One region of the Paenibacillus sp. VCA1 genome, then DNA from elsewhere that is predicted to be linked to it. Evidence: riboswitches for the same ligand, from Rfam matches in the RefSeq annotation. Region 1 holds a riboswitch; each other region holds the start of a gene.

Region 1 (9,991 bases):
GATGGAATTTGCCGTCCGGATAACCGAGAATGTAGCGTTGATGCTTCAGCTGCCCGAACCGGTCCGAAAACACTTGGACTTGAGCTGAAGCTTTTTTGCTGTTGCCGCCGAACAAGAGCTGGCCGGCAATTTCATATTGCGCCTGCTCGGAGTTGATCGTTCCCCATTTAACTGCAATTTTGAAGCTTCCCTTGCCGCCGGCCGGTAAGCTGGCAAGGTTCCAGGTTACGGTTTTGCCGTCAACCTTTCCGCCGCCCGCGTCGACAAGCTCGGCTCCCTCGGGAATAGTCACCTGAATGACCGCCCCGTTAACGGCAGATGCCGTCGAGTTGTTATAGTCAACGGTAATGGTCGATTGGCCGCCTTCTTTAACCTGTTTTTGGTCAACGGACAAGTTCAGGGATACTTCGCCCTGCGAAGGGCTTGGGTTTCGCGTGCTTGTACCAGAACCCGAACCTGAACCTGAACCCGATCCGGAGCTTGTTCCGGTTGAAGGCAGCGGCTGCATGGCAAAATCGAAAGCGACGATGCTTTGGCCTACGTAAATAATGCCGTCTTGAATGTAGCTGTCCGATCCGTTCGCAGGCACGTTAGGTTTGGCCTGTCTGGAATCGTACGTGTAGTAGCCCGGTTTTTTTGCAATGATGTAATAATCGCCTTCCGGATATACCATCCAGGCATATTGGCCTGCGCTGTCGGTAGACTGCGGGTTGGCGTTTTGGTTCGGGGTTAATCCCGCCAATGCCGGAAAGGATACAGGCGTATTCGGCACCCGCCCCTTACGTTGATTGGCAGGCGTATCCGCCCAGTACAACTGTACCTCCGCGCCGCCCAGCACTTTGCCTGTCGAGGCATCGGTAACGACGCCGTACGGGTCGATCAGGGAGTACACGATGCCTGTTTGTCCTTCTTTGGTCATATCCACGTTCACAATGGCGGAAGGACCGGCGAGTATGGTGCCGTCCGCAAGCTTCAGCTGATAGGACACTTCGTATTTGCCCGGCGCCACATGGTTCAGAGAGAACGCTCCGTCTTCGTTGATGCGAACCTTTTGCTCGTTGCCGCTGCCGTCCAAGCTTTTCATGATCGCGTAGCCTTCGCCGTCTCCGAGAAGAGCGCCAAGGGTCGTAGCCGAAGAGGCGTTGGCTGCCTGAGCGACAAACAGCTGTCCGTTCAGCGCGTTGTCCGGTTTAACGATTTGCCCCGGCTGAATCGGGCCCACATTGACCGTTTTTGTCTGAGTCAACGTGACTTGCTGGTTACCAACCTGAACCGGCGTTTTGATCTCCAGCGTATACGCATAATTTCCGCGCGGTACAGCAATTTGGTATGAACCGTTGCTGCCTGTTGTCACTTCCGTCGCAAAATCGATCACACCGTCTTGGTTGAAATCGGCTTTGACGACGATCGTCGCCCCTGCTATCGGTTTGCCGGTTACCTGATCGGTAATGAATCCGTCAATTGCGGCAGGGAAATAATCGATGGCTGCGCTTTTTTGAATATCTTTGCCGTTATCCGAAATTTTCGCAGTGATCGTGTCGTGTTTAGGCGTATTACCGGTTAATGGATCCGGAGTATACTTCCAAACGGCAATGCCTTCGTCGTTCGTTATCACTGTATCGGTTTTTCCGGATTCAAGGGTAATTTCAACCGGCACATTGGCGGCAGGCTTGCCTTCGGAATCCGTCACTTTGGCCGACACGGTCACGGATGTTTTTCCGTCTGCCAGCACATGGTCCGGAGACACGCCGAGATCCAGCGTATAAGCCGGTTTTTCGTTTTGCACATAGACGGTTTCGGTGACGCTTTTACCGTCATAGGTTGCCGTGATGACAGCCGTTCCAGGCGCGACCGCCGTAACGACGCCGTTTGCGTCGACGATTGCAACCTTCTCATCGGAAGAAACGTAGATCGCTTTTCCGGTGACATCTCGAATGCTTTCGTCACTCGATGCAATCGCGGTTACTTTGGGCGTATGTTTATCTCCGGGTTGCAGGGTGACGCTTGCCGGATCGATCAGCAGATCGCGCAGGCCCGAAGCCAGTGTTTGGACTTGTACGGGGGCGGAAGGCCCGGATTCGATTCCGTTGCTGACCGCCTTAACGGTGTAAGACTGCGTCGATCCAGGCTGCAATCCCGTCAATGCGTATTGGTTGTCTTTAATGCCTTTGGCTACAAGTTTGCCGCTGTCGTCATAGATATTGTAGGATTGTGCGCCCGGAACCTCATTCCAGATGAGCTCGGCGCCCGTGGAAGTGACGTTTTCGGCTTTCATGACCGGGGCGTCGATCGTGACGTTGATGACGGCTTGTACGGTTTTGTCCTTATACGTGGCTTCGATGACCGTTGTTCCTGCACCGACGGCCGTGATCTTGCCTTCGTTATCAACGGACGCTATGGAAGAATCCTTGATTTTAAAAGTCGTACCGTCCAAAGTTACGTCGAGCGTACCGCCCGTATATACCGAAGTGACTACCGTCTGCTGCTGGTAATTCGGTTTGGCGGGATTGGTGTTCAGCTCATAATTTTTTTGATTCAAATACAGGCCGATGACGACCGGATTGGACGGAAGGGTTTCGGTATATTGTCCGTTGCTGTTCTGGAAAACGGCGGAAACCGTATAGGTGGATTTGTCGTCCAAATCCGTACCGGTTAGGGTGTAGGTCGGAACATGGATGTTTGAACTGAGCAGGCTGCCGTCTTTATACACGTTGTAATAGGTGGCGCCCGTGACGGTGCTCCATGTTAAGGTCGTAGCCGTATCCGGTGATTTTCCTGCTTCCAGGACAGGAGGTTTCGGAATGGAGGCATAAGCTCCTCCGACCGTGGTGACCTTGATTTCCCCGCCTGGAACAGCGGTGCCGAAGTCCAAAATCGTCCTGCCTTTTCCGGACGCGTCGGTCGACTGGGAAGGCGAGGCCAGAACGCCCTCTTCGGAATAGAATTGCATCGGAGCTCCTTCGACCGGATCGCCGTTGACGTCGAGCGCTGTTCCGATGACCTCATATTTTCCGGGATCGCCTGTTGGGATCAACTGAATTTTGACGTCCGTAGGCGCCTGCTTGTACACATAATCGGTATTTCCTACGTCGACCGGATCGAGCGAGTTGGTGAAATACCAGGAAATGATATCATGGGTTTCCATGGATCCGCCCGTCGCCGACGTGAATCCGGCATATACGCCGGGGTATCCCTTGAAAATGTCATCGAGGTCAATATCATGCGTCTCGAGGACAGGAGTCGAAGGCCGGGTTTCTCCTTGGCTGAGGTAGACCTTGACGACCTTGTTCACGCCGTCGTAGTCGATCCAGGAATACAAATCCTGACCGCCCGAGAGTCTGATGTTGTTCAGCTGGGTTGTATACCATTTAGGGTTGGTGTTGTTCACGCTGCCGTTTACGGCAAGGCCGATGTAGTTGTCGGAAGGATCGTAAGTTGGTTTGCCGCCATTTTGGTAGGTGTCGTATTTGATGGCGAAGCTTGGCTCAATTCCTCCGTAACCGATGCCTTGGCCGACTGCGCCGGCTTTGTTCGATTGGGCTTGAACCGTAAACGTAATGCCGTCTGCCGGTGAAGTTTTGTGATCGTCTCCGTTTAAGCGGAACTTGAAGAACGTGCTGAAGGAATAATGATTGCCGGCCGCAATGAGGTTTTTGTTGAAGGCGGTGCCGAATTGGTTGCTTTTAGCCTCAGTTAGGCGAAGTATTTGCCGGTTTTTCGAGTCTTTTGTAATTTGCGCTTTCCCGTTCAATTCAAATAAACCGACCTGTTTTGCATTGCCGAAATCGTCGAACTTATAGGTGACCCATTTGTCGACGGGGCTGGCGTGAACCGCCGCCGTCATCGGCTGCAGCGTCGCAACCAGCATGCAGATGACGAGAAAAAGCGGCCTTATTTTGACTGCCTGAAACATGGTGTTCTCTTTCCTCCTTATGATTTTTTTTGTGCCTTCGGGTCCGGTCATTGCGGCACAGCATTTTTTCGATCTCTGGCAGGTTATTGGAATTATCATTCTATGAACGCAATGATCCTTTTTCTCGAAGATTTATTGCATAACCCTAAATGTAAATGATGCTTCTGAATGTTTTCTGAATATTTTCGTAATTCCGCTTAAGCAATTGTATCCGAATCCAGCTTGAAGATGTTACGATTTACTATAACGAAAAGGATCCGGAGCAGACGAAAAGGTTGTTCGAATCGCTGCAGCAACCCGGTCAATAAACAACGAGGATGGAGGGTGAAATTCTCATGGACTTTCGGCATATTTCGATTCAAGGCGTGGGGGAGTGGAACGAAGACGCCGTCATTTTTCGTCAAGACTTGCAAATATACGGGGTTGTCGATGGGGCGACGTCGCTCATTCCTTACCGGAGTGCAAACGGCGAAACCGGCGGCAGGCTTGCCTCGCAGCTGATCAAGAAGTATTTTGATCAACTGGGGGTAGAAGATGGCCATGACCTCGAGACTCATGCGAAAAAGGCGAACGCCAAGCTGGGCGAGGAAATGCGGGCATGCGGCATCCGGACGGACCGCAAAAGCGAGCTGTGGACCGCCGCGCTGGCGGCGATCCGTATTCATGAGCATCATATCGAATACGTTCAGGCGGGAGACTGCATGGTGATCGCCACGTACAGGGACGGCTCCGTACGGGTCCTTACGCGGGATCAGGTTGCCCATATCGGAGAGGAATCGCTGGCGATTTGGAAGCAAGGAATCGAGCAGGGCATACATACGAAAGAGGAGCTTTGGGACACGGTCAAATCCAGGCTGCTTCAAAACAAGGAGAAAATGAACACCCCCGAGGGATATTCCGTGATTAACGGTTTACCGGATGCGGATAACTATTTGGAATACGGCAAAATCAACCGGATTGGACTTGCGGGTCTGCTGCTTGCGACGGACGGATTGTTTTATCCGCAGCCGTGGCCGGTACAGGAGGACGAGACCGGAAGCCCGGAAGAAAGGTTGCTGCGGCGTGTCGTTGCGGAAGGCTTGGAGGGTTATGCAAAGTGGCTGCTGGATTTGGAACAAGACGATCCGGAGTGCATCCGTTACCCTCGTTTTAAGCGATCGGACGATAAAACGGGGATTTGGATCAGGTTTTAAAGGTTCTACTCTTCGGCTGCCCCAAAAATCTAAATACCAATTCCCCAATGAATTATTTTCCTTTTTTTGATGAAATGGGGCTATTCCGGATTTTCTCCCATCGATATAATAAAACAAAATAAGATCGGAACCTGCGGAGGAAATCATGGAGCGAAAAACGCGTCAAATGGTGACGGATGATGGTGGACGCTTTGTAGGAAGGGCGGAGGAGCTGTCGCGGTTGTCGTTATGGCTTCAGGATGAAGCGGCGGCGACCCGGATGTTTTCCATAACGGGCATGGGAGGGATCGGGAAATCCTCCTTAATGTCCCGGTTATCCGGGCTCGGCAAGGATGCAGGTTGTGCATGCCTGTGGTTGGATGGCCGCTCGTTTACGCCTACGCCGGCGTCCTTTTTGGAAAATTTGTCGGCCGCCGTCTCGCTGGAACAGCTGGAGCCGGCCGGTTCCAACCCTCTGCAAATATTGTCGAAATCCGGAGTCCTCAGCCGGGTTATGTTGTTTATAGACAACTTCGAGGAACTTTCACTGCTGGAAGGCTGGCTGCTGGAGGCTTTTTTGCCCAAACTGCCTTCGGCGGGCGTGGCGGTTCTGCTCGCGTCGCGGCCGCGCTTGCCTTTGTCATGGATTACCCATCCCGTATGGGGGCCGAGACTGACGGAGTTCCAGCTTTCGCATTTTACGAACGAGGAAATGATCGACTATATCCAATCTTTCGGGACTTTTCCGGATGAAGCGATCGGGAGGCTGGCGAGGATTAGCGATGGCCATCCGCTGGCTTTGGCTTTGTCCGTGGAAGCGGCCATCAAAGATCATGCCTTCGGTCCCGAGAAGCAAATCATATCGCAGTCCATCAGCGCCCGCGTGCTTCGCGAGCTGGCTTCGGAGAAGCTGCAGCCGATGGTGGACGTCCTAACGGTTCTGCCCGAAGCCAACCAGGAAATGCTGTCCCGTTTGACGGGCAGGGAAGTTACTTTGCAGCAGTTCCGCGAGCTCGCGGGGTTATCCTTCATCCGTTCCGGGACAGGGGGACTCGGGCTGCACGACGTGGCGAGAATGCATCTGCTAAGGGATTTTCGCCAACGTGAACCGGAGCGGCTGCGGGAGTTGCAATGCTCCGCGGCGCAGCTGCTGCATCGGAGGCTTCAGCAGGCGGACCGCAAGCAGCGCCGCGGCATCGCGTCGCAAATGCTTCTGCTGAGCAAAGATTTGTTGTCGCCGGATAGGGGGTACGCCGATTTTTCGGGCGATTCGATCCCCCCTCTTGAGCAGCCTGCGGCCGCCGACCTGCCTGATCTCCACAAGATGCTTGAAGAATGGTGCGCCTACAGCATCGATCCGCCGATGCACAGAACCTATCACGAGTTTTTGGACGAGCTGGCCGTCCGTTTTCCCGAGAGCATCGCGATCGTGCGCGACGACCGGGGAAAGCCTGCGGGCATGTTTATCATCATGCTCGTTTATGATGAAACGGGGACGCTTCTCCAACGTTATTTTCCCCACGAATTGTCGGAATGCTTTCCGGAAGAGGAATGGAACTGCGAGCCTGACAAAGCGGATACGTATTACCCTGTGCTGGCCGCTGCCACGAATGCCATACCGGGGTATTCACGGGAAGAGATTATCGGGCTTCTTATGCTCGGCCATTTGTCCCTGCTTGGCGACGGCAGCCGCGCCGTTCTTATAGCCACGAACGATGTTCTGAAACAGCAGCTGCGCGGCATCGGATTCCGCATGCGGCCGACGGCAACCCGGAATTGCGACGTATCCTGGGCGGAGGCGCATATATTGGAGCTTGACTTCCGCGCGGATAATTTCGGGGATTGGGTGCTTTCGTTTTTTAAAGGGAGCGCGGAAAGAGGGCCCCTTTTTGCGGAAGTATTTCACGCATTAAACCCGGAGGATCAAGAAAGGCAATTGCGAAAAATCCTTCTGTCGCTTCATGATCCGGTCGAACTGGAGAATTATATCGGCATGTTTCCCGGCGTGGATAGCGGAGTCGAGCTCCAGCGATGGATGCTCCGGTTCTTGAAAACGCCCGACGAATACGGGTCGACCAAGGAGTACGTCTTCCTTTTGTACGCCGCTTATTGGCAGCATGCCGGCAATCCGGAAGCCGCGGCGTTCGAATGCAGCATGAGCCGGGCCACCTTTTACCGCCATTTGAAAAAAGCCGTTGCCAATTTTGCGCGCGTGCTGGCGGCACAGCTTCGGAACGGAGGTCCGGAGCCGGGGTAAGATGCGCAAAAAGGCAAAACTTGTCGTTTGAAAAAAATGAGACGGATTTGAGACGGGGATGAAAGAAGTCCATGCTACAATGAACGAGTCGATGCTGGTTTTTATGCCCGAATTTCGATACCCGGAAGTTAGACTCGCTTTGAGTGCCAAATCAATGAACGCGAAGGGGGCCTGAAAAAATATTTTTTGAAAGTGCACATCCAAGTAATTGACAACGTAATTTCGTTAGGTATATATTGGTCAATAGTTCTAATATACTAACTTTTGGCAAATCCAAGGACATGGGCGCCGTTCGTTATGTATATCTGCAATGACGACAATTTTATATCTTTGGCACACTAATCGAAAGATTAGGTCGCAAAGCCTTGGAGTCTAACAGTCCACGTGACTTATGATCGTCCGGTTGCATTTCACATTCGTTGATGCAGCCGGGCTTTTTCGTGTTCCGGGGAACCAATCCAAATAGAGCCAAGGAGGAGAAAATGAAGCGGGGCTTAAAACTCGTAGTATCGTGGCTGTGCATATTGTCGATGTTCCTGGGATTCCTGCCGGGCAATCTATTCCTGAACTCCACATACGCAGCAGCGAACGATCTCATATGGCCCAACCCCGGAGCAGTCAATTTGACTAAGAAGGCTGATCCAGCAGGGCAAGGTCAGTGGGACATTACGCTGACCGTCGAAGGGAAGAACATTAAAACGACTTCGGATGTCGTGCTGGTCATCGACCGCTCCGGAAGTATGGATCAATCAAAGCGGATGACCAATGCAAAGACTGCGGCGAACAAGTTCGTCGACAATCTGCTGATTAAAGATTCGACGACGAGAATCGCGGTTGTGACTTTCGATAAGACGGCAAGCGAGAAATCCTCTTTCGCAGGATATGGTCAGAAAGACAGCTTAAAGAAAGTGATCGATGCAATCACAGTCAGCAATGAAGGCACCAACATCCAGGCGGGTTTAAATAAAGCGCGCGGGATGTTGGCCGGAAGTCAGGCGCAAAACAAAGTCATCGTGTTGTTGAGCGACGGCGCACCAACTTACAGCTACAAGGCATCGCATGCCGCAGCATACAATTGGCCGGAAAAGAAGTACAACTTTACTTTGTATGATTTCGGCTATAACGGTGATGTTCTCGGAAACGGCTCGAAATATGCGCTGGATAAAGGCTTTTTGGGCTGGGGCGGCGAGGTATATACCGTCGACGGCAAGAAAGTGGAAGACAACGGCATCGCCGCTTTATCCGAAGCAAAACTCGCTTGGGACGGCGGCATCGGCATTTATTCGATCGGCCTTGAAGTCGGGAATGATCCAGATGCCAAATACGTGCTGAATAATGTTCAAAATAAAGGCTATTATTCATCCAACAGCGCGGATTTGGGCAAGGTGTTCTCCGAGCTGTCCGGACAGATCGCTTACGCTGCCCAGAAAGCAATCGTTACCGACCCTATGGGCGACATGTTCGACTTGGTCGGCAAACCGACGGTTTCGCAAGGAACCATTACATGGGACGACAAGACCGAAACCTTTAAATGGGACGCCGGAAACATCATTGAAGGCTCTCCGGCTACGCTGACCTACAGGGTCAAAATGGATCAATCGAAACATCCAGATCCAAATACGCTGTATCCAACGAATGGAACAACAACGATTGACTATACCGACATCCATGGGAACAACGTGAAGAAGAACTTCGTGGTTCCCCAAGTAAGTTACGGCAAGGGCTCGATCACCGTCAAAGGTTATCGGGTAAATGCGGACGGTCAGCCGGTTAATGCCGAGGGTGTGGTGGTCGAAAGACCGGAGCTTGCACAGCAGCTTTATAGCGGTGCTTTCGCGCAGGATGGCAAAGAAGCGCTGGACATCGGCAATACGTATTCTGTGGATGCACCGACTATTGAAGGTTACCAGCTCGAAGCAGGTGACGACCCTACCAGCGTGAAACTGACCATGAAAGAGCCGACCCCGACGGTATGGTTCGGATTCATGGAGGCGGTAGCGCAGCACGTAACGGTCAAGTATTTGGACAAAGAGACGAATAAAGCGCTGGCTGAGCCAACCGACGTAACGGGACTCAAAGGCAAGCAGATTGAGCTTGAAGCGAAGAAAGTGCTTGGGTATACCCCTGAAAAGGCAAGCGACAAGTATACCTTTACGGGCAAAGAAGGCCAAGAGTACACATTCTATTACACGGCAGATAAGCAGACGGTAACCGTAAAGTATCTGGAAAGAGGCACGGACAAGGAACTTAAAGCTCCCGCAACCGAGGAAGGCGCGACGGACAAAGCCATCACGATCGTTGCTCCTGCCATTCCGGGTTATGCCCCGGAACAGCCAAGCCTGACGTACAAATTTACGGCTGAGAAAAACCAGGAAGTCGTCCTTTACTATAATGCCACCGAACAACAGGTCACGGTGCAGCATTTGGTAGAAGGCACGAACAAAGAATTGGTTCAGCCAACGATCAAAGGCGGCCATACTGGCGAGGAAGTCAACGTTGCTCTGGAGATTCCAGGCTACACGCCGGTCAAAGGAACCGAGACGTATACGTTCAACGGGGATGAAAAGCAATCCCATACCGTGTATTATACAGCCGATAAGCAAACGGTAACGATCCGCTATGTGGACCAGGATACGAAGAAAGAAATTC
Region 2 (9,991 bases), on a different contig from region 1:
TCTGTTATGGCTTTCCCAAAGTAAAAAACCATTGACGGCCCAGTACCGTCAATGGTTTTTTTAAATATTTCCTTACTTATCGATCAGATGGGTCACTTTCAGCATTCTTGCGATCAATGCGGTTACCTCGGCACGCGTCATTTCCGCTTTCGGGCTCAGAAGTTCAGGTCCGTTGCCTTGGATAATTCCCGAAGTGATCAGCTGGGCAACATCTGCTTTAGCCCAAGAAGCTACTGTTGCCCCATCCGCATATGGTGCCAATGCAGAAGCGATCTGCTCCTGACTCGGTACGTTTTCGGATTGAATCAAGCGGTACGCGCGGGCAATCATCGCGAAACCTTGCTCTCTCGTGATTTGCTGACCGCCTTTGAAGTTGCCGTCCTCATATCCGCGAACAATATCAAATTCATCCGCGAGCGCTACAGCATTCCGGTACCATGCCGTCGACGGTACGTCAGGGTAGATGTTTTGCGGTGCGTCCTGACGCATCAGACCCAGACCCAATACGACGATTTCAGCGAATTCGGAGCGTGTCACATATCGGTTTGGCGAGAACGTGTTGTCGCCGTTGCCTTTCAGGTCGAGTCTCGCGGCAATATTATTCACGTCAGCTCTGCCCCAATGATACTGCACATCGTCGAAATCCTGCGGATTCCAGATAACCGAATAGGTTCCGCTGCTGCGCAGATCATTGATGAGTGCGAAGTAACGGTTATCGATCTTCGTTACGACCGTCGGCACATGGAATACGCTGCCGTCCGGGTTCACAATAACGCCTGTCGTGATGCGGTTCGGGTCGACGCCTTCCGGAAGCGCGATGTATTTCGGCGCATAACCATTCAATAGTCCCGCTCTATCTGTTTTCCCGTCATGGTTAAAGGTCAAATCGAGGTCGACTGGATGCACAAGTAGTTCATAACCGCCTTGAGCTGCCTTCTCGCGGGCAACCTTAGCCAGATCGTCCGCAGAACGTTTGATCTTGATGTTAACGGCAATATCGCTGAGCGGCGCGTTGCCAAACTGTTTGCTAATGGCGTTCACATCGAGCTTCCCTGCAGGAACCGGATAAATCGCCAGCACATCTTCAATTTCCAGGCTGGAGCCGGTATCGGTGATCTTTTTCAAGCCTTCAAGCGTCAATCCTCGAACTTCAACATCGCCCTTACCCGGTACGCTGATGCCGAGTTTATGTCCTTTACCGTCCGCCAGAATGCCGGACAGCTTGTCCTTATCGATCGTAACCGTCGCCTGGTCTCCATTTACCGTACCCGAAGCAAACGATACATTCGAACCGTTATCGGTTGTTACGATGTTCCCTGGTTTCACAGGGTTGTCCGTCGTCGGTGGAGTCGGTGAAGTTGGTGTATTGTCTGTTCCGGAGTTGTCGTTACCGGAAGCTCTTGTTACGGTCACAGAATACGTTTTTCCCTTACCATTTTGATCCGTAACTTTAATTGTAATGACGTTTGGACCAACATTCAGGGCCAGATAGTCGCTAAGCTCACCGGTAGTTACCGTTTTCCATTCGCCGTTATTTACTTGAATCTGAATGGTCGCGTTCGGATCCTGCGCTGTTGGCGTCAATTGCAGTTGATTAACGCTATTCGCTACGCTCATCGTGTAGGATTCCTGATTCGGATCGAAAACCGGAAACAGGTGCCCTACAGATGGAACTAACGATTCCAGCTTGTTGTTGGCTGGTACAGCACTTTCGCGAACGATGACATAGGTATATTCGTTGATCAACTCACCGGCTTTGTCATAAACGCCGACTTTGATCTCGTTCTTACCTTCGATAAGCGGTAGCTTATTCCAATCGTCGGAAAGATACTCCTTACCTTCCACGAACACTCTCACCTGAGTATCGTCTGGATATTTCGCCACTGGATTCAGGCTGATGCCGTATACGTCATTCGTTACGGTTCCGCTATAGTTTTTGTATTGGTTTGGATCGAATGCTGGGGTTAACGTAATCTCCTTCTCGCCGTCTTGGGTAAGGCCAACATGATTCAATTCACCCAGTTCCCCGCCCAGTTTCACAAGATCCTTCTCTGCTTGCTCCAGAGCAGTCAACGCCTGATCCACTTCTTCTTGCGTCGCTGTCGGATCGTTCAGTACGCGTTCCGCTTCATCAAGAGCACGCTTTAAGTTGTCCCAGCTTGCTTGGGTGTAGTCGGAGTCGGTCAATTCGCCGGCAATAATCTTGCCGTCGATCTCATTCGCTTTCTTTTCTAGGGCGGACTTGTCAACCGCTTCTATGGTAATGTCTTTGCGTACTGGCATCGATGTTTTAGTATCTTTGGTCGCGGTTACTTCAACATTGTAAATGCCATTCGGCAAATCCATATCCGGCTTTACGCTCCAGTTGCCATTCGCATCTGCGATAGTTGTGAGCGTAATATTGTCATTGATCTTAACCATAACCGTTGCTCCCGGTGTTGCTGTACCCGCAAACTCCGGCTTTCCAGTGAACACTGTGTCGCCATTCGGCTGTTCTAGCGTTACCGTCGGTGCCGTTGTGTCTACTTCTATTGTTTTCGATACTGGCGCTGATGTTTTAGTGTCTTTGGTCGCGGTTACTTCAACATTGTAAGTGCCATTCGGCAAATCCGTATCCGGCTTTACGCTCCAGTTGCCATTCGCGTCTGCGGTAGTTGTAAGCGTAATATTGTCATTAACTTTAACCGTAACCGTCGCTCCCGGTGTCGCTGTACCCGCAAACTCCGGCTTTCCAGTAAACACTTTTTCTCCGGACGGTTGATCCATCGCCACCGCTGGCGCTAATGTGTCTACTTCTACGGTCTTCGATACTGGCGTCGATGTTTTACCGTCTTTGGTTGCCGTAATTTCAACATTGTAAGTGTCGTCAGGCAAATCCGTGTCCGGCTTTACGCTCCAGTTGCCATTCGCATCTGCAATAGTTGTGAGGGTAATATTGTCATTAATCTTAACCTTAACCGTTGCTCCCGGTGTCGCTGTACCCGCAAACTCCGGCTTTCCAGTGAACACTTTATCTCCGGACGGCTGTTCAAGCGCTACCGCCGGTGGCGTTGTGTCTACTTCTAAGGTCTTCAATACTGGCGCTGATGTTCTATCGTAATTGGTAGCTGTGATTTCAATATTGTATATATCATTTGGCAAATCCGTATCCGGCTTTACACTCCAGTTGCCATTGGCATCTGCGGTTGCCGTGAGCGTAATATTATCATCAATTTTAACCTTAACTGTTGCTCCCGGTGTCGCTGTACCCGCAAACTCCGGCTTTCCAATGAACACTTTATCTCCGGATGGTTGATCCAGCGTTACCGTTGGCAACGATTGCCACAACAGAGCATTACCCACGCCATAAACTGCAAAAAGAGGATAGTTATCAGCAATCAGATTTTCCAGCCCCGCCAAGTCGCCTGCTATTGCTTGTCCAAACTTACTACCTGCAGTCATACGATTTTGTGCGGTAATACCTGCTTTTCCGGTAAATGCGCCCTTTAGGGTAAGAAACGTATTGCCTTGCAGATTAACGTTTCGATCCTTTTGTTGGCCTGATTCTACTATTGTATTCCCAGTTATGCTTGCATCGCCGGAAAGATTGAACGTCCCTGCTTGCAGATCTACTCCACCGCCGATATTATCAGTAATCAGACCACCGGTCATAGTGAAAGTACCGCCACCAATCAAAACCGTACCTGAACTCGCATACGAATTACCTCTAATTTCCCCACCAGTCATTTCTACAACTGCAGTAGAACTCATGAGATAGACTGCACTTCCAGGAAACTTCGAGTAATTATTTTGTAAAACAGCACCTTCTGTAATGAACAGTTTTCCCGACCTATCGACATTCACTATTCTTCCCCAGGAAGGATCGGAATTACCGTCAATTATAATATTTTTCAAAGTTAGCCCGCCCGCTGTGAGATTAATTAGTGTGTCCTTTTGGGCACCAGTTGGGGTCCCACGTTTAATTACAGCAGGATTTACGACACCATCAGCCGTGGTGATCGTAATATTCTTTGCCTGATTAATTTCAAGGAATGAATTATTCTGTGCGGATAATGTGATATTGTCCAAGAGAAATATCGTTCCTCCGTCATTTATCTCTAAATAGGCCTTGCTCAATGTGGCATACGGAAACTTTTTAGTTCCATCCCCAGTGGTGTCATTGCCGCCACTGGCTACATAAACTTCCGAAGAAGCGGCATAACTGATCGGAGTCCCTAAGCTTGCCCCTATACCCGTGAAGACAAGAGAAAAAATCAGGAACATCATCCCTATTTTCCGTAAACTAATGTTATTGCTTAGCAAATAGATCATTCCTTTCTTGTGTGAAGTTATTTTAATGCACTCTTTTAGCTACCCTTGTCCACCTCTTTTGTTACTTTTTTAAAAAATGCTATGTCAGGATCACACGAGCTGCAGAAGTCAATTGGCACAAAAACGATAAGAATTACGGCCAGTCCTTACAGCAACGGGCTCCTTCAATAGAATAACTAAGAAAATAAAAACTCCATCCAATAGCAAGCGCCAGTAGACGGAGTTTCCCGTCGTATTCGGCAGCTGGCTGGCATAGGCACTTAGCTTCCTTTAGCCCCTTTAGCTTTGCGTCCCCGATTTTCAAGCGGGTTTGCTCTTTTCGTACGAGTGTATATATGTAAAATTTGCAGTAAAACTTCCTATTTGTTAGCCTTCCTCAAAATTATAGGCTAGTCAACTAGCCTCGATTTTGTTGAATTGTATCTCATGATGTCTGTTTTAGTACTTTAGTAGCTACTTTTGACATTATATGTGGCAATTCTGAATATTTTCTGAATAAACCTGCTGTTGTCAGAATAAAACCAAAAGAGTCTGTCCCTAAAGTAGTTTTGCTCACTTGAAGAGAAAGCTAGCTTGATGAAAGTGAAAAAAGAAATGGCGGTGCTAGGTGGTTATGCCTGCACCGCCATTTCTGGCTTTTGGTCAAAAGGCATCCTCTGCAGGGTGCCTTGATTCATACCTAACAAAAGATGCCTCATACTAAACTCTTTGAGAAGATTCTAGCGACTCTGACTGCCGGCCCCGATAATCAATTAACAGCTGCTGCATTTTTTCCACCGTCCCGTCTTGATGGGGAACATGAATGGAAACGGTCAAATTTGTATCGTTCAAATGCTGAAATGAAACAAAATCAAAATTCAAAATCCCGAGATTCGGACACTGCAGCGCTTTGGGAGCATCGATGGCATCGAGAATCTCATGGGAGTCCCAAAATTCCCGAAACTCGCTGCTGGCTTGACACAACGCCTCGAATTGACCAGACCACCAGGGGTCGTCAACGTGCCGCGCATACCCCGCATGGAAATTTGCGGCGACCCGCCGCGCATGCAATTCCCATTGGTCTCCCTTGAGGTAGCGAAAACGGGGCGAAGTAAACGTCATCCAGACAAAATTCCGCTCCCTTTCAGACATAGCCGCGAGATCCCCGTTCAACGCGCAATAGGCCTCATTCCAAGCAATAATGTTCATACGTGCATCCATCACATTTGACGGGGACAAATTTTGGCTATCCAAAAAACGTTGAAGCTCAGGTGTTACCTTAGAGGTTGGATTCGTTTCGACTAAGGGGATCTGCTTACGTGCAAGATAATACAGATGCCTGCGTTCCGATTCATCGAGCCGAAGCACTTCTGCTATTCGATCAAGAACCTCGGCGGATACGTTGATATGACGCCCTTGTTCCAAGTAGGTATACCAATCCAGTCCCACGTCTGCCAACAGAGCGACCTCGCTGCGGCGCAGCCCGGGTGTCCGTCTGCGTCCGGTTTCCGGCAATCCCGCTTGCTTAGGGGTCATTCGTTCCCGGCGTGAGCGTAAAAAACGGGACAATTCCTCATAACGGTCCAATCTGTACGCCATGATCTCCATGCCTCCTATCCATTGATGAACGTAGGATTCCCGATCCTACGATAACCAGATCTCTTCCTAGCCTCGTTAGGTGCATATACACTAGTCTATGTTCTCCTTAGGGAGAATAGCAAGTATGGATGAGACCGTGATGATCGGCTAAAGCCTGTTCATATCCATCCATTCTAACCAATATGATGAGGTGATGAAAATGAAAGTAGCTGCCATTGTCGGGAGCATTCGCAAAGAATCCTTTAACTTGAAGTTAGCCTATTATATTCAAAACCGTTATAAGCATCTTTTTCAATTGGATGTATTGAATATTCGGGATCTGCCTTTTTACGATCAGGATACGGAGTCCGCTCCGCCGCAGCCGGTTATCGATTTTAAAGGCAAAGTCGCTGCTGCCGACGCCGTTTTATGGGTCACTCCCGAGTATAATTCAACCATTCCCGGCGTCATGGCGAATGCGATTGACTGGTTATCCCGCGTTGATCGAGTCATGATCGGGAAGCCCTCATGGATTGTAGGGTCTTCCATGGGATTGTTGGGATCGGTAAAAGCGCAGGGTCATCTGCGCGACATTCTCTTTGCATCCGGCATTTCCTCGCCGCTGTTACCGGGAAATGAGGTGTACATCGGCCTTGTTCATGAGAAGTTTAATGAGATGGGCGTGCTGACGGATGAAGCTACCATAAAGCACCTTGATCTCGTAGCCGAAAACTTCGTGAAATGGATGAAGGAAATTTCCCTATTGCAGCAGTTCCAAAGTCAAAAATAATCAGCAACCTTGGAGGGAGAAAAATGTTTGAGCATATTGTGTTTTTGAAGTTTAAGCCCGATGTTTCCAATACGGAAAAAGAAAATGCGGTAAAACGCGCGCAAGACTTTAAAGGGAACATTCCAGGGATCATCGATCTTAGCGCCGGGATTAACGTTACGGAGGAAATAGAGCATATGCAAGGTTTTACGCTGGGGATCCGAGTTACTTTTGAGGATCAACAGGCTTGCCGGGAATATATTCAGCACCCCCTGCATCAAGCTTTATTGCAATCCATCGGCCCATTTGTTGAAGGAATCGTCGTTATGGATTACCCGGTTGCTTAACGTCACTCTTATAAATATTTTCAGAAAGGAAAATCATTGCAATGGAAAAGAAGCTTGCCGGTAAAGTTGCCTTGATCACCGGTGCGTCCAGAGGGATCGGCAAGACGATAGCCGAACATTTGGCACATCATGGCGCAAAGGTGGTCATCAATTTTGCGAACCGTGCAGATCAGGCGGCAGAGGTTGTTCGGAACATTCAAAAAAACGGCGGAGAAGCGACAGCGGTTCAGGCCGATATCAGCCGCTTGAGCGAGCTGGAGAAACTCTATCACGAAACACTTGAAACGTTCGGAAAGCTTGATATTGTGGTGAATAACGCGGGAATCATCATTACAAAACCTATTGGCGATGTAACGGAAGCGGATTACGACCAGCTGTTCGCGATTAATGTCAAAGGGACCTATTTTTCATGCCAGCTTGCCGCCAAGCATCTGAATCCGGGCGGCCGCATCATCAATTTCTCCACTTCGGTGGCGGGTCAAATGTTCCCGGCTTACAGTCTGTATGCCGGCTCCAAAGGAGCCGTCGAACAATTTACGCGTCAATTGGCCAAAGAGCTTGGAAAGAAAAATATTACGATTAATGCTGTAGCACCCGGCCCTATTCATACCGAGCTTTTCACGGTCGGCAAAACGCCCGAGCAAATCCAGGGGCTTGCCAACATGAACGCATTCGGACGTCTCGGGGAAACCGAAGACATTGCAGGTGTGATCCTCTTTCTTGCGAGCGAAGAATCGCAGTGGGTTACGGGTCAAACACTCCGCGTTAACGGCGGTTTTATTTAGCTTCTAGAAAGAACGTTTCCTCCCGATTCCTCACTGTGTATAATCCAATTCACCGCGCTGTCTGTAACGGCAACTATCAGGACCATCCTTTCGCAGGATGGTCTTTCTTTTTTAGAACTCACCCGCGAAATGGTGCTTGAGGTGTAAGGACTCCCGTCCATTCTGGCGGGAGTTTATTTTGTTGGACCTGGGGGACCTTCCGACAAACTTGCCGTTACTTATCGTACGGTTCACCGTTTCTTACCTAAACACCATGTTCCATTAGACCGAAGTCATTCCTAATCAACGGAGTGGTTGGGATGGTTCACGTCCTTGGATATATTGCTCGCCCCAATCGTTTAATTGGTCCAATATCGATTTTAGCGATTTTCCTAACTCGCTCATTTCATAGACAACTTTCGGCGGTACTTGGTTGTATACCGTTCGAATGATGATATTGTCTTCCTTCAACTCCCGGAGCTGCTGCGTTAACATTTTTTGTGTAATTTCCGGTATTTCCTTCTTTAATTCACTTGTTCTCATGGGTCCACAGTTTAAATGACACAGAATCAATAATTTCCACTTCCCCCCTATAATGTCCAACGTTGCTTCTGCGGGGATGTTATAAGCCCGAACGGATTGTTTCTCCACGGAATTGCCTACCTCCTGTACAAGATAGTCAAGATTTATGCCAAGGTACTTTTCGGTGCCTATATAACTTTTTTGTATAAATGATACAAAAAAGTGCGTACTTTTCAACATTCATTATATGTTACATAATCCATTCATACCAGCATTACGACATCCTCTCGTCTCTCGATCAACATGTCTCTAAACGAAATGAACCAAAAGTTCATGGAAAGGAGAAAAAATGAAAGTATTGACAGTTGTATCACACCCAAGAGTTCATTCCTTGACTTTTTCTGTTGCAGCCCAATTTACGCAAGGCCTGATGGATGCTGGCCACGAAACGGAGGTGTTGGATCTGCATCGCAGCGGATTTAATCCTGTGTTGTGGGAAGCAGACGAACCGGACTGGACAGCAGAACATAAAACATATTCACCTGAAGTAGAGAAGGAAATGGAGCGAATGAAAAAGCATGAGGCGCTCGCTTATATTTTCCCAGTTTGGTGGTATAGCTTGCCGGCCATGCTAAAGGGCTATATCGACCGCGTATGGAACAATGGTTTTGCATACGGTTCCAATAAGCTGCATCATAAACGGATATTATGGCTTGGTCTCGCAGGCGCTCCACTCGAGCACTTTGAGAAAAGACAGTATGACAAGATGATTCAGCACCAACTGAACATAGGAATGGCTAGTTATGCAGGAATCCCGAATTCAAAGGTTGAGATATTGTATGACACCTTGGATTCGAGGCCGGAAATTCATGAAAAGCTGCTGAAACAAGCTTATCATCTCGGTTTGCATTTTGACAGCAATCCAAAGTAATCATCGAACAATTCACAATTTTTCGAATCCAGGCCTTGCGAACAACGATAAAAAAGGAGAATGATGATGAACACTCAAAATCAACAAATTATTCTAATGAACCGTCCAGAAGGTATTCCAACAGAAGATGCATTTGGACTTCGAAATATTCCTATCAATAAACCCGAAAGAGATCAGGTGCTTATAAAAACCCTCTACTTGTCTGTAGATCCATACATGAGAGGGCGAATGAATGCTGGAAAGTCTTATATTGAACCATTTGCTTTACATGAACCTATTACGGGTTCCATGATTGGTGAAGTGATTGAATCCAACTCAGCGGAATTGAACGTTGGGGATAAGGTACAGGGCTTCCTACCTTGGCAACTTTACAACACGGTTGACTCAAAAACCGTTAGTAAGATCAATAACACCAATGTTTCCTTGTCCGCTTATTTGAGCGTACTAGGAATAACGGGATTAACGGCCTATTTTGGACTGCTTGATGTGGGTCAACCGAAAAAAGGAGAAACCGTTGTTGTCTCAAGTGCTGCAGGTGCGGTCGGCTCTGTCGTCGGTCAAATCGCAAAAATCAAAGGGGCCAGAGTTGTAGGCATTGCAGGCACGGATGAGAAAATTGCATATTTGGAAAATGAACTTGGCTTTGATAAAGCCATTAACTACAACACTACAGATGATTTACAAAAAGCTCTTGAAGAAGCTTGTCCGAATGGAGTGGACGTCTATTTTGATAATGTTGGCGGTAAAATTTCTGATGCAGTGCTCAGTTTGCTTAATAATTTTGCGCGTG
Region 3 (9,991 bases), on a different contig from region 1:
ATGATCTTCTCTGCTCCCAAGTGTCTGGCAATCTGAACTGCCAAGCTGCCGGATGCTCCGGTGGCGCCGTTGATCAAAACAGTATGGCCCGATTTGAAACGGGACCGAAACATTAATGCAGCCATGAAGACATGGCTGGATTGGCGATCGCAGCGGCTGTTACATCATCGATACCATCGGGTAAACGAACAATCAACTTTTCATTTACCATTGTTTGTTCAGCTAAACTACCATATGGTGAACAGGCAGCGCAAAGTATACGCGAGACCCCTCCTCCAAAGTACCAACACCGTCAGCACCGGCTACGATCGGGAAGTTAAATTCTGATGAGTAATGCATACTCATTGAGCGGTATTTACTAAATCGACTTAAGGCTGCTGCCGAAACGTTAATCAAAACTTGCCCGCTTTTTGCGACCGGCGAATCCAAATGACCAAATACGGGGATTGAACCCTTTTCCTTTACAATTACTGCCTTCATCGACAATCCCCTTCTTTCATTTAAAATAATGTGCATTTTGCAAATAAAATAACATAACGCAATTATGTGCAAAATGCACGCTATTTAATGGAAAATGAAATTGCCCGATGAGCGAATAAAGAAATGAAAATGTTATTTTTGGTAAAAATAACAGGAAGAGAAAACAGATGTCAATCATGAGAAATGGACTTCACAGAATAGGCTAGGTGATCCGTTATGAATAAACGGTCTTCATTCTCAAAAACAACCGATGCAAATTCTTCATCCCATACGGCGCTAGTTCCATCGCTTGAGCGGAACGTCGAATCGCTGAAAAACATTTTGGGCGAGGCCGACGATGTAGTGTTTCGCTCCTTCCGAGTAGGCAAGGAGCTTGAGGCACAACTCGTTTACATTCCAGACATGTCGGACAGACTGGAGATCGACAACAACGTTCTGAAGCCGCTTATGATGATGACCGATTCGGAACCCCTAGATTTTTCAACGCTAAAAAACAGGATTTTGCCCGTCGGATCGATTGAGGAGCACACTGATGCCCATGAATGCGTGAGACAGTTGATTAAAGGTTATCCTTTGCTGCTGCTGGAGGATTGCAACCGGGGACTGCTGCTGAAGATCGCCAAATGGGATAAACGCTCGGTGGAAGAACCGCAGACCGAGACGTCGTTGCGGGGGCCGCGTGAAGGGTTTACCGAATCGATTTCGACCAATTTGTCGCTCCTGCGGCGAAAGGTCCAAAGCGTCAAGCTGAAATTAAAATCGTTCCGGCTTGGCCGATATACGGAAACCGAGATTTATATCGCTTATATGGAGGGCATTGCAAAGCCGGATCTAATTCAGGAGGTGGAAAACCGCCTGAAACGTATTGATATGGACAGCCTTTTGGAAACCGGATATATTGAAGAATTTATGGAGGATGATCCCTACTCGCCGTTCCCTCAACATCAGTTTACGGAACGGGTTGATATCGCCGCGGCCGGATTGATCGAAGGCCGCATCGTCATCCTAGTCGACGGTACGCCTGACGTGCTGATCGTTCCCGTAACGTTCGTAACGCTGCTGCAGGCGGTGGACGACTATTACAATCGCTCGTTATATTCCAGTTTGCTGCGGATTCTTCGCTACTTTTCACTGTTTATTTCCCTAACGCTTCCGTCGGTGTACGTTGCGCTTCTGACTTTCCATCAAGAGATGATTCCGAACAAACTCCTGATGAGCATTGCTTCCTCGCGGGAGGAGATCCCGTTTCCAACCATCGTGGAAGTGTTAATAATGCAGCTTGCATTTGAGGTGTTGCGGGAAGCGGGGCTTCGTCTTCCGCGGCAAATTGGTTCTGCGGTAACAATTGTCGGCGCGCTCGTTGTAGGCGAGGCGGCGGTATCCGCCGGTCTCGTATCGGCACCGATCGTGATCATCATCGCCTTTACGGGCATCGCCGGATTTACGGCCCCGCATTATTCGCTGGAGTTCTCGGTTCGCCTGCTGCGTCTCTTGCTTGTTTTGGCCGGAGGGCTGCTCGGGATTCTTGGCGTCATGTATGGGCTGATTGCCATAGCGGTTCATTTATGCACGCTGCGCTCTTTCGGCGTGCCATACATGTCCCCGATCGCGCCGTTTGTGGCGAGCGATATGAAGGATTCGGTAGTTCGAACCCCTTGGTGGAAAATGATCATGCGCCCGAGATATTCGGCAAAAAGCAACCGCCGGCGCCTCGTACCGGGACAGCGGCCGAATCCGGGGAAAGGGGGCGAACATTGAAACGATATGCGAAAAAGTAAACCGATAGCTGTCATGGTTCAACTGGGCAAGCGGCTGCTGCCTTTAGTGGCGGGAGCGGCCATCCTGACTTTGACAGGCTGCTGGGACAGCGACGAAGTGAACAGCTTGGCCATCGTTATGAGCGCGGGTTTTGATCGGACGGAGGACGGAGACATTGAACTGATCTTGGAGATCGTCGCGCCGGAACAGAAGCAAAGCGGGAAGCCTCCAAGCGGGGACCAAAAGAAAGGGGACGGAAAAACGATAATACGCTACGCCGTCGGCGATACGGTGGCAGATGCGCAGGGGCGGCTGCAATTCAAGCTGCCGCGCACGATTTATTGGGGGCAGCTTCAAGTGCTGGTTGTCGGGGAATCGCTTGCAAGGGACGGGTTCCGAGAACAACTGGATTACCTGGTGCGGGACAATGAAATCCGCCTGCGGGTTATGCCCTTTGTCACTCACGGAAAAGTCCGGGAATTTTTCGAATCGCCTTTTTTGTTGGAGCAGACGAAAGCGGACTTTCTGAAGGGTGAAGCCGCGCGCGTTTTTCATAAGCCGTTGACGATAAGTCGGCTTGTTCAGCGTTTAAGCACCAATGACAACGCAGCGATCCTGCCCTTCATTGATGTCCCGCAAAAAGGAGGGGATGGAGGTGGGGAGCCGTACATCAAGGGGTATGCGGTCTTTAACCGGGGACGTATGGTCGGAACGATGACGGGGAATTCGTTTTTCGCTGCAAAGTGGGTGATGAATCAATTGAAAAACGATGTCCAAACCGTAGACCTCGGGATCGGGTCTCCCTCCCGGGTGACGTTCATAACCATCGCTTCCAATTCGCGTTTGATTCCATCCCGGAAGAAAGGGGAGTGGCAAATGATGATCCGTGTTGATTCGGAACTGAGTATGATCCAAAATACATCACGTCTGAATATGGCCGATCCAGCAAATGCCCGCTTACTAGAAGCGGCGGTGGCAAAACGTATTCGGGAGATGGTGAAACAGTCCGTTCATGATGCTCAGCGCATGCACGCTGATATTTTTGCTTTCGGGGAAGCGATCAACCGCGAAAATCCCCGCGGATGGAGCAAGCTTGAGCCGCATTGGAAGAGTTACTACCCTGGGATGGAAGTCCGGGTGGAGGCCGGCGTGAACTTACGCCGCATCGGTATGAACAGCACCCCCCTTGGACAGCAGCAAAAGGAGCTTACAAAACCATGATTTGGCTGAAGGTTGCGGGGATATCGCTAGTCGTAGCTCTTATCGTAAGTTTCGAGTGGGCTCGTCTGGACAAAAGCAGCGTCCGTGAACGCGGGACACTCGTGGCCATCGCTGTCTTTAGCTGGATATCCGCTCTGCTAGTCGTGTTATTTCCGGAAATGCCAGGCCCAATCCGATTGATTGAGTGGCTCTACAGACCATTTTCCGGCTTATTAAGTTGATGAGGTGTTTGCAGATGGTGGAAAAAGGGAAAATATCTTCAGGACAATTGGCGCTTCTACTATATTCCCTGATGGCCTACGACGGTCTGCTGCTGATTCCCAAAATTGCTGGGGAGGCGGCGGGTCGGGATTTATGGTTGTCGCCCATTTGGTCGCATCTGGCCGGAATATTCTTCGTGCTGGCCATGCTGCGGCTCAACCGCATGTTTCCGGAAGAAACAATTATCGGGTACAGCAAGCGGATTTTTGGAAAAATACTGGGAAAAGCGGCGGGATTTGTCATCATATTTTACGCCGCTTATCTGACAAGCGTTATTTTACGAATTTACAGTGATTTCATTTCCTCCGTCTTTTTGGAGAATACCCCGCCCCTCGTCATCTCGGGAGGTATTATGTTTCTTGTAGCATATGCGGTTAGAGGGGGTGTAGAGGTGCTTGGCCGGTTGGCGCAATTGTTTCTTCCGGTTACCATCGTTGTGTTCGTAATACTGAGCGTTCTCACGATCCCTGAATGGGCCGTATCGAATGCTTTCCCGATCATGGGAAAAGGTCCGGTACCTTCGCTTAAGGGAGCCATCGTTCCATTCACCTGGTTCTCCGGGTATCTTTTGTTGGGATTGTTTTTTCCGTTATTGTCGAGTAAGCGAAGGGCAGCGTTATTCGTAATGGCTGCCTGGTTTGGAGAAATGCTCACACTTGCAGCGTCCGGGCTTGTATCCGTTTTTCTTTTTGGCGAGTATGCCGGTACATTGAACTATCCGTTTATCGAAGTCGTCCGATATATCGGACTCGGTGAATTTTTTCAGCATATCGATGCCTTGCTGTTAGCTGTATGGCTGCCAGGCACGTTTATCGAATTGTCCACTTATCATTACGCAGCCGTGACAGCCATTGCCGAATGGAGCGGACTCAAGGATTACCGGGCGCTCGCCTTGCCGCTTGGACTTTTGTCATTGATCGCGAGCTTATGGGGCCTTTCCAGTGACGTCGAGTTTGAACGTTATTTGTCGACGAGTCACATATGGTTCGATTTCTCGTTGCTTGTGTTCGGGCTGCTCCTCTTCCTGGTAGCATGGATCCGTAGCAAGCTGCAGGCGGCAAAAGGCGGATAGGGCGCTGATGAGAACGCAACATGATTCGGCGAGCAGAACTGTGCAGTTTTTAAAGATTTAATGCCAAAATCCACTTTAACTCATCATCTTAAAATCCTGCGGGAGGCGGTGTGTCTAAACTAAGAATCGATGTGTCCGGTTTGATGGGGGTCGTCCTCAATATAAAACCGGAACTCATCAAGCAGGAATTTTGAGGAAAATGACAAAAACTCAATGGGGCAGCGTAAGAAAATTTCAACTGTTCCATTAAGCTTTTTGTGCTTCATGCAATTATTGCTATGAGTAAAGGTATTGCGGACAATAGTATGATACAGCCAACTTAGCATGTAAACCCATTTTGAGCCTTTGGGTCTGCTGCTTCAAGGTAGAAGTTTTATTATTTCCTTTTGAAAATACATCGAATATACTGTTTATATCCAATCATTTTCATAATGCCGCTTTTGTTTAATAACCCATTATGAAATGGATTCATCAACAAATGAATACAGACTTTTGGGGCAAACCGGTTGAAAAGCCGGGACGCAAAGGCATGGGTCGTCGATTTCGTTCATGGAATACCGATTGCCAGCCTGCATTACATATGTCTCCTAAGCAAACCTCCTTATACAAGGTGGTTTTCTTTTGTTGATCGACAACGATCAAGAGTAGCAGAGAGGGATGAACGAATGAAGAAATCTTTGAAAGTGATGTTAACCGTACAGACTGCGATAACCTTAGGGATGGGCGGTTTATTTGCGCCAGAGCTGCATGCGGATCGTCTTACGGCCAAGGTCCCTTTTGCGGACATGAAATCGCATTGGTCGGCAGACAGCGTTGCTTGGGCGCTCAGCAAAAACATCGTACGCGGCTATGAAGACGGCACGTTCAAACCGAATCAATCGGTAACGCAGGCCGAGTTTTTGTCCATGCTCATACATAGCTACAGACCGGATGCCCAGAACGGTTCTCCCAGATGGGCAGAGCCTTATTACATGCTTGCCGAATCCTTGAATTATCCCGTAAGCTCTTCAGACATCAAAGCACAAAACCAGCCGATTACGCGTCTCCGTGTGGCGGAGCTGATCGCCTCGGCGGAAGGTATGAATTATGAAGGCGATGATGCCATCCGGTTTATGTACGGCAAGGGGCTAGCCAAAGGCGAGGGCGGTCAGCCGACCATCACCAGCTTTAACGGTTCCAAGACGCTGACGCGTGCCGAGGCGGTTCAGTTTATCAAAAACTTGTCGGATCACGGATCAGGTGAAATGCACGCAAGACCGGCAACAAGTTCGGACACGAGCAAGCTGCCGGACATTCCGTTCGGAAATGAAAAGGTCGCAATTGAAACAGGAAAAACTCAAAATCAAAATACAATGATCCCCGTATTAAAGCTGGATGACAAACCCATTGCTTTTAAAACAAAGCCGGTTGTTCAGAACGGAATCGTCTATTTTCCGATTGAAGAAGTATGCGCTGCATTTGGAATAAGTTATCAAGAAAATGCCGACGGCAGGGTGACGACGACAAACGGAATCGAAACGAATACATTCAGAAGCGGCGAAGTCGATTCCTTTATCCATAATAATCCGAAAAATCCGGTTTTAGGGTCCGAAGAGATTCCGCTCGACGGGCAAAACCCGATGAAAAAAATCAACGGCGTCTTTATGATACCGGCGGAGTCTATAGAAAATCTTTGGTTTGCCGTAAATAAGGATGCGAAAAAATATGCCGACATGATGGTTATTGCCAACGGGCAAGAGGATCAAAGCGAATTGAAGTTTTATACCTACAAGCAAAACGTTCTCACATCCTCGGAAAACATGGATGGCACAAACAAGCGTCCGGGCGGTGACGGCGGGTTTGAAGGCGACGGTAAAGTAAACAAAAGCATATGGGTGAAAGAGTATGCTGAGCCAAGCTTGGGGACAAACGTGTACGCCACCTGGAGATGGAGTTACAAAGACGATCTTTTTTACAAATTTAAAGAGGTCAAATTTACCGGGTCGATCGTGAACGGCACCGCCTTAGGCATGTTAGAGTTTAGCGGGGATATAACGTATTACAAGGAAGATGGCCGCGAAGAACAGCTCAAACCCGCGGAATTGCAAGACATAAAGCTGCCTTACAAAAACGGGGACATCCTAATGACATGGAACGACCTGCTGAAGTTGTTTTCAAAACATAACATTATTCTGCCCGATTAATGGTTTACTGCATGGAAAAAGCCGCCTCGATGCGGCTTTTTGAGCATTTATCACGGGGGCAGGAGTCGAAGTTCAATTTTTTAGGATACGATTTACTGTTTATGATTAGAGGATTGATGTAAATTGAAGCGTCATTATGTTTTTATTGTTTTAATACAATATTTCTGTACATATACGTGATTTATTGTTTATAATATTGTAAATAAATCAATTCACAGGAAGGTGACATCCCGTTGCTTGAAGTTTCCATAAATGATTCCGAACGATTGGTTAAGGTAGCGCATGCACTCGGCACGCATACAAGGGTCAATATCATCAAATTGCTGTTGGACAAACCCAATCTCAATATTCTTGAAATTGCCGAAAAGCTGGATATCCCCGTTTCCACTGCCGCCAACAATGTCAAAGTACTGGAAGAGGCCGAATTGATTGTAACAGAACTTCAACCGGCAACTCGAGGGGCTATGAAAGTGTGCAGCCGGAATTTTGACGACGTTCGTCTCATTTTGAATCCGGGTGCTTACGATCCGAATACAACCAAAGTCGTAGAGATGGAAATGCCGATCGGACACTTCAGCAACTTTGACATTGTGCCGACTTGCGGCATGGCAAACACGTCAGGCATGGTATTTCAAGAGGATGAGCCCGTCAATTTCTATCTTCCGGAGAGCAGGACGGCTGAAATCATCTGGTTTCGGAAAGGTTGGATTGAATATCGTTTCCCAAAAAAGCTGCCTGCGGGAGCGCAAATCCATACGCTCGAATTCTCCCTGGAACTTTGCTCGGAAGCTCCGAACTATAATAATGATTGGCCTTCGGAAATTACAGTATGGGTGAACGAGGTTGAGGTTGGCTCGTGGATATCGCCGGGGGATTTTGGCGACCATCGAGGCAGGCTGAACCCGTCGTGGTGGTATGACAACAGCACGCAACACGGTTTGCTGAAGATCTGGTCGATTGACCTGACGAAGAGTATGATCGACAAGGAGAAATGCTCCGATATTTCGCTTCATGATCTCCGGTTGGGTGAAAAGCCGTATATTACGCTCAGGATCGGAATTAAACCGGATGCGAAGCACCAGGGCGGAATAAACTTGTTCGGCAGAGGGTTCGGCGATTATGAGCAAGGAATTATAATGAGAATGGAGTATAACTAAAGCGATACCTATTAAGTTCCAGATGTTTTGTGACAACAAAGCAATCTGGTCTTTTTTTGCTTAATAATCCAATATTATTGAAAGAAAGCGTTGACAATTCATGTTTTTCTACTTATTATCTTGTTAATAAATGAAATAATTGAAATAAAACAATTTATATAGATTGAACTAAAGTTTGAATTGAACTTCCTGTTAAAAGGACCCGATGTGGCCCTATAACCTTCATTTCTTTAGTTCATTCTATATCGCTGTAAGCTTTTTAGATGCAACATGTTCTTCAATTATTTTGTTTATGACGATTTTATCAAAGGGGGAAGAGGGTTTATGTTTCGGAAAAGGAAATGGTTTAGTCTTTCGTTAACTTTGGTACTCAGCTTCGTGTTGGTGCTCTCCGGTTGTAACTCCGGCAACAACAAAAGTGAAGACAACTCGGCAGATTCTAAAACGCAAAATAAAACAGAAGCAACAGATGCCACTCCTGACAAAGATGCAAAATCTGAAATCGAATTTATGGGGTGGGGCGGAGATTCCGAGAAAGCCGTTTTTGAGAAACTGATTGCATCTTATATGAAGAAATATCCGAATAAGAAGGTGAAATACACCGTCGTTCCTCCTGCGGAATATTATCAGAAGCTCGATACCTTGATTGCAGCCAAGAAAACTCCGGACGTATTTTATGCCGGCGGAGCTCACTTCAACAAGCTTGTCTCCAGCGGAGTGCTGCTGAACCTGGAATCCTATCTGAAATCCAGCGAGTTGGTGGACACGAATAACGTTTGGAAACAAGGGCTTGACCGTTATCGGTATGACGGTACGACTGTGGGCGCCGGAGATTTGTACGGGTTGCCGAAAGACGTGGGTCCATGGGCGCTTGCCTACAACAAGGATCTGTTCGACAAGGCCGGATTGCCATATCCGAGCGCAAAAGCCGGCGAATACACTTGGGATCAGATGATCGCCGATGCCAAAAAATTGACTACGACCAATGCACGCGGAAAAATCGATACCTTTGGCGTGGCCGCCTATTCGCTTGAATCGGCGGTATGGGCGAATGGCGGGGATTGGGTTGATCCGTCCACGGGCAAAATTACGATTGATACGCCGGAGTTTGCCGAAGCGATGCAGTTCGTGGCCGATTTGAGTCTAGTCCACAAGGTCAGCCCGTCTCCGGATGACGAGAAGGCGCAGAATGGTTATACCCGCTTCGTTGCCGGCAAAGTGGCGATGTTCCCAATGGGGCCATGGGACCAGCCGGGTTTCTGGGATTTGCCGTTCCAATGGGATATCGCGGCATGGCCGGCAAGCCCTAACACAGGAAAAACGGCGACGTGGCTCGGCTCCCTTGGATTCGTGGTTTCGAAAAACACCAAATATCCGGAAGATTCATTCGCGCTTGCCTCTTACCTGAGTCTCGACAGAGATTCCCAAAAAGAAAACTATGTTCTGGGGCAGGCCGTACCGAACTTGATCGATATGGCGAAGGGCGAATTCATGGCCATGGATAAGGCGCCGAAATCACGCCAGGTATTCATCGACATTATTGAAGATTACGGCCGGCCGCCGATTGAAGTATCCTCGAAGAACACCAAATGGCTGGACACGTTCTGGCAGGATGCGAGTCAGGTATGGACCGGTCAAAAAAAGGCGGCGGAGTTTGTAAAAGCAGAGCAGCCTAAGCTGCAAAAGCTGTACGACGAGAACAACAAGTAAAGGACTGCTAATGCTGTGGCGGAGGAGCGAAAACGACGAGAGCTCGGTTTGCGGCGTTTTCGCTTTTTCCGTTTGCAGTATAGGGAGGAAAATGTGAATGAAGAACAAAACCCCGGGATATCGGCGTAAAGAAATCATATGGTCTCTGC

Evidence for each region. A riboswitch is a leader RNA that binds a small molecule or an ion and turns the genes downstream of it on or off. The one in region 1 is predicted to bind cyclic di-GMP.
Region 2: it holds a riboswitch for cyclic di-GMP, as region 1 does, so the genes downstream of both, RJP21_RS08585 (Ig-like domain-containing protein) here and RJP21_RS00570 (MucBP domain-containing protein) in region 1, are expected to answer to the same signal.
Region 3: it holds a riboswitch for cyclic di-GMP, as region 1 does, so the genes downstream of both, RJP21_RS18260 (S-layer homology domain-containing protein) here and RJP21_RS00570 (MucBP domain-containing protein) in region 1, are expected to answer to the same signal.

Annotation. Positions count from the first base shown of each region.
Region 1 covers NZ_JAVLSX010000001.1:114,760-124,750, forward strand. Annotated here, with positions in the region: gene RJP21_RS00555 (S-layer homology domain-containing protein) at 1-3,913, opposite strand, end outside; gene RJP21_RS00560 (protein phosphatase 2C domain-containing protein) at 4,249-5,106, shown strand; gene RJP21_RS00565 (hypothetical protein) at 5,252-7,342, shown strand; cyclic di-GMP riboswitch class I at 7,665-7,753, shown strand; gene RJP21_RS00570 (MucBP domain-containing protein) at 7,825-9,991, shown strand, end outside.
Region 2 covers NZ_JAVLSX010000003.1:447,047-457,037, forward strand. Annotated here, with positions in the region: gene RJP21_RS08585 (Ig-like domain-containing protein) at 73-4,266, opposite strand; cyclic di-GMP riboswitch class I at 4,547-4,636, opposite strand; gene RJP21_RS08590 (helix-turn-helix transcriptional regulator) at 5,011-5,889, opposite strand; gene RJP21_RS08595 (NADPH-dependent FMN reductase) at 6,089-6,658, shown strand; gene RJP21_RS08600 (Dabb family protein) at 6,682-6,984, shown strand; gene RJP21_RS08605 (SDR family oxidoreductase) at 7,026-7,769, shown strand; gene RJP21_RS08610 (winged helix-turn-helix transcriptional regulator) at 8,052-8,399, opposite strand; gene RJP21_RS08615 (NAD(P)H oxidoreductase) at 8,620-9,201, shown strand; gene RJP21_RS08620 (NADP-dependent oxidoreductase) at 9,268-9,991, shown strand, end outside.
Region 3 covers NZ_JAVLSX010000007.1:349,205-359,195, reverse strand. Annotated here, with positions in the region: gene RJP21_RS18280 (MDR/zinc-dependent alcohol dehydrogenase-like family protein) at 223-480, opposite strand; gene RJP21_RS18275 (spore germination protein) at 697-2,238, shown strand; gene RJP21_RS18270 (Ger(x)C family spore germination protein) at 2,245-3,459, shown strand; gene RJP21_RS18265 (GerAB/ArcD/ProY family transporter) at 3,695-4,792, shown strand; cyclic di-GMP riboswitch class I at 5,279-5,369, shown strand; gene RJP21_RS18260 (S-layer homology domain-containing protein) at 5,458-6,975, shown strand; gene RJP21_RS18255 (ArsR/SmtB family transcription factor) at 7,209-8,132, shown strand; gene RJP21_RS18250 (ABC transporter substrate-binding protein) at 8,457-9,842, shown strand; gene RJP21_RS18245 (carbohydrate ABC transporter permease) at 9,940-9,991, shown strand, end outside.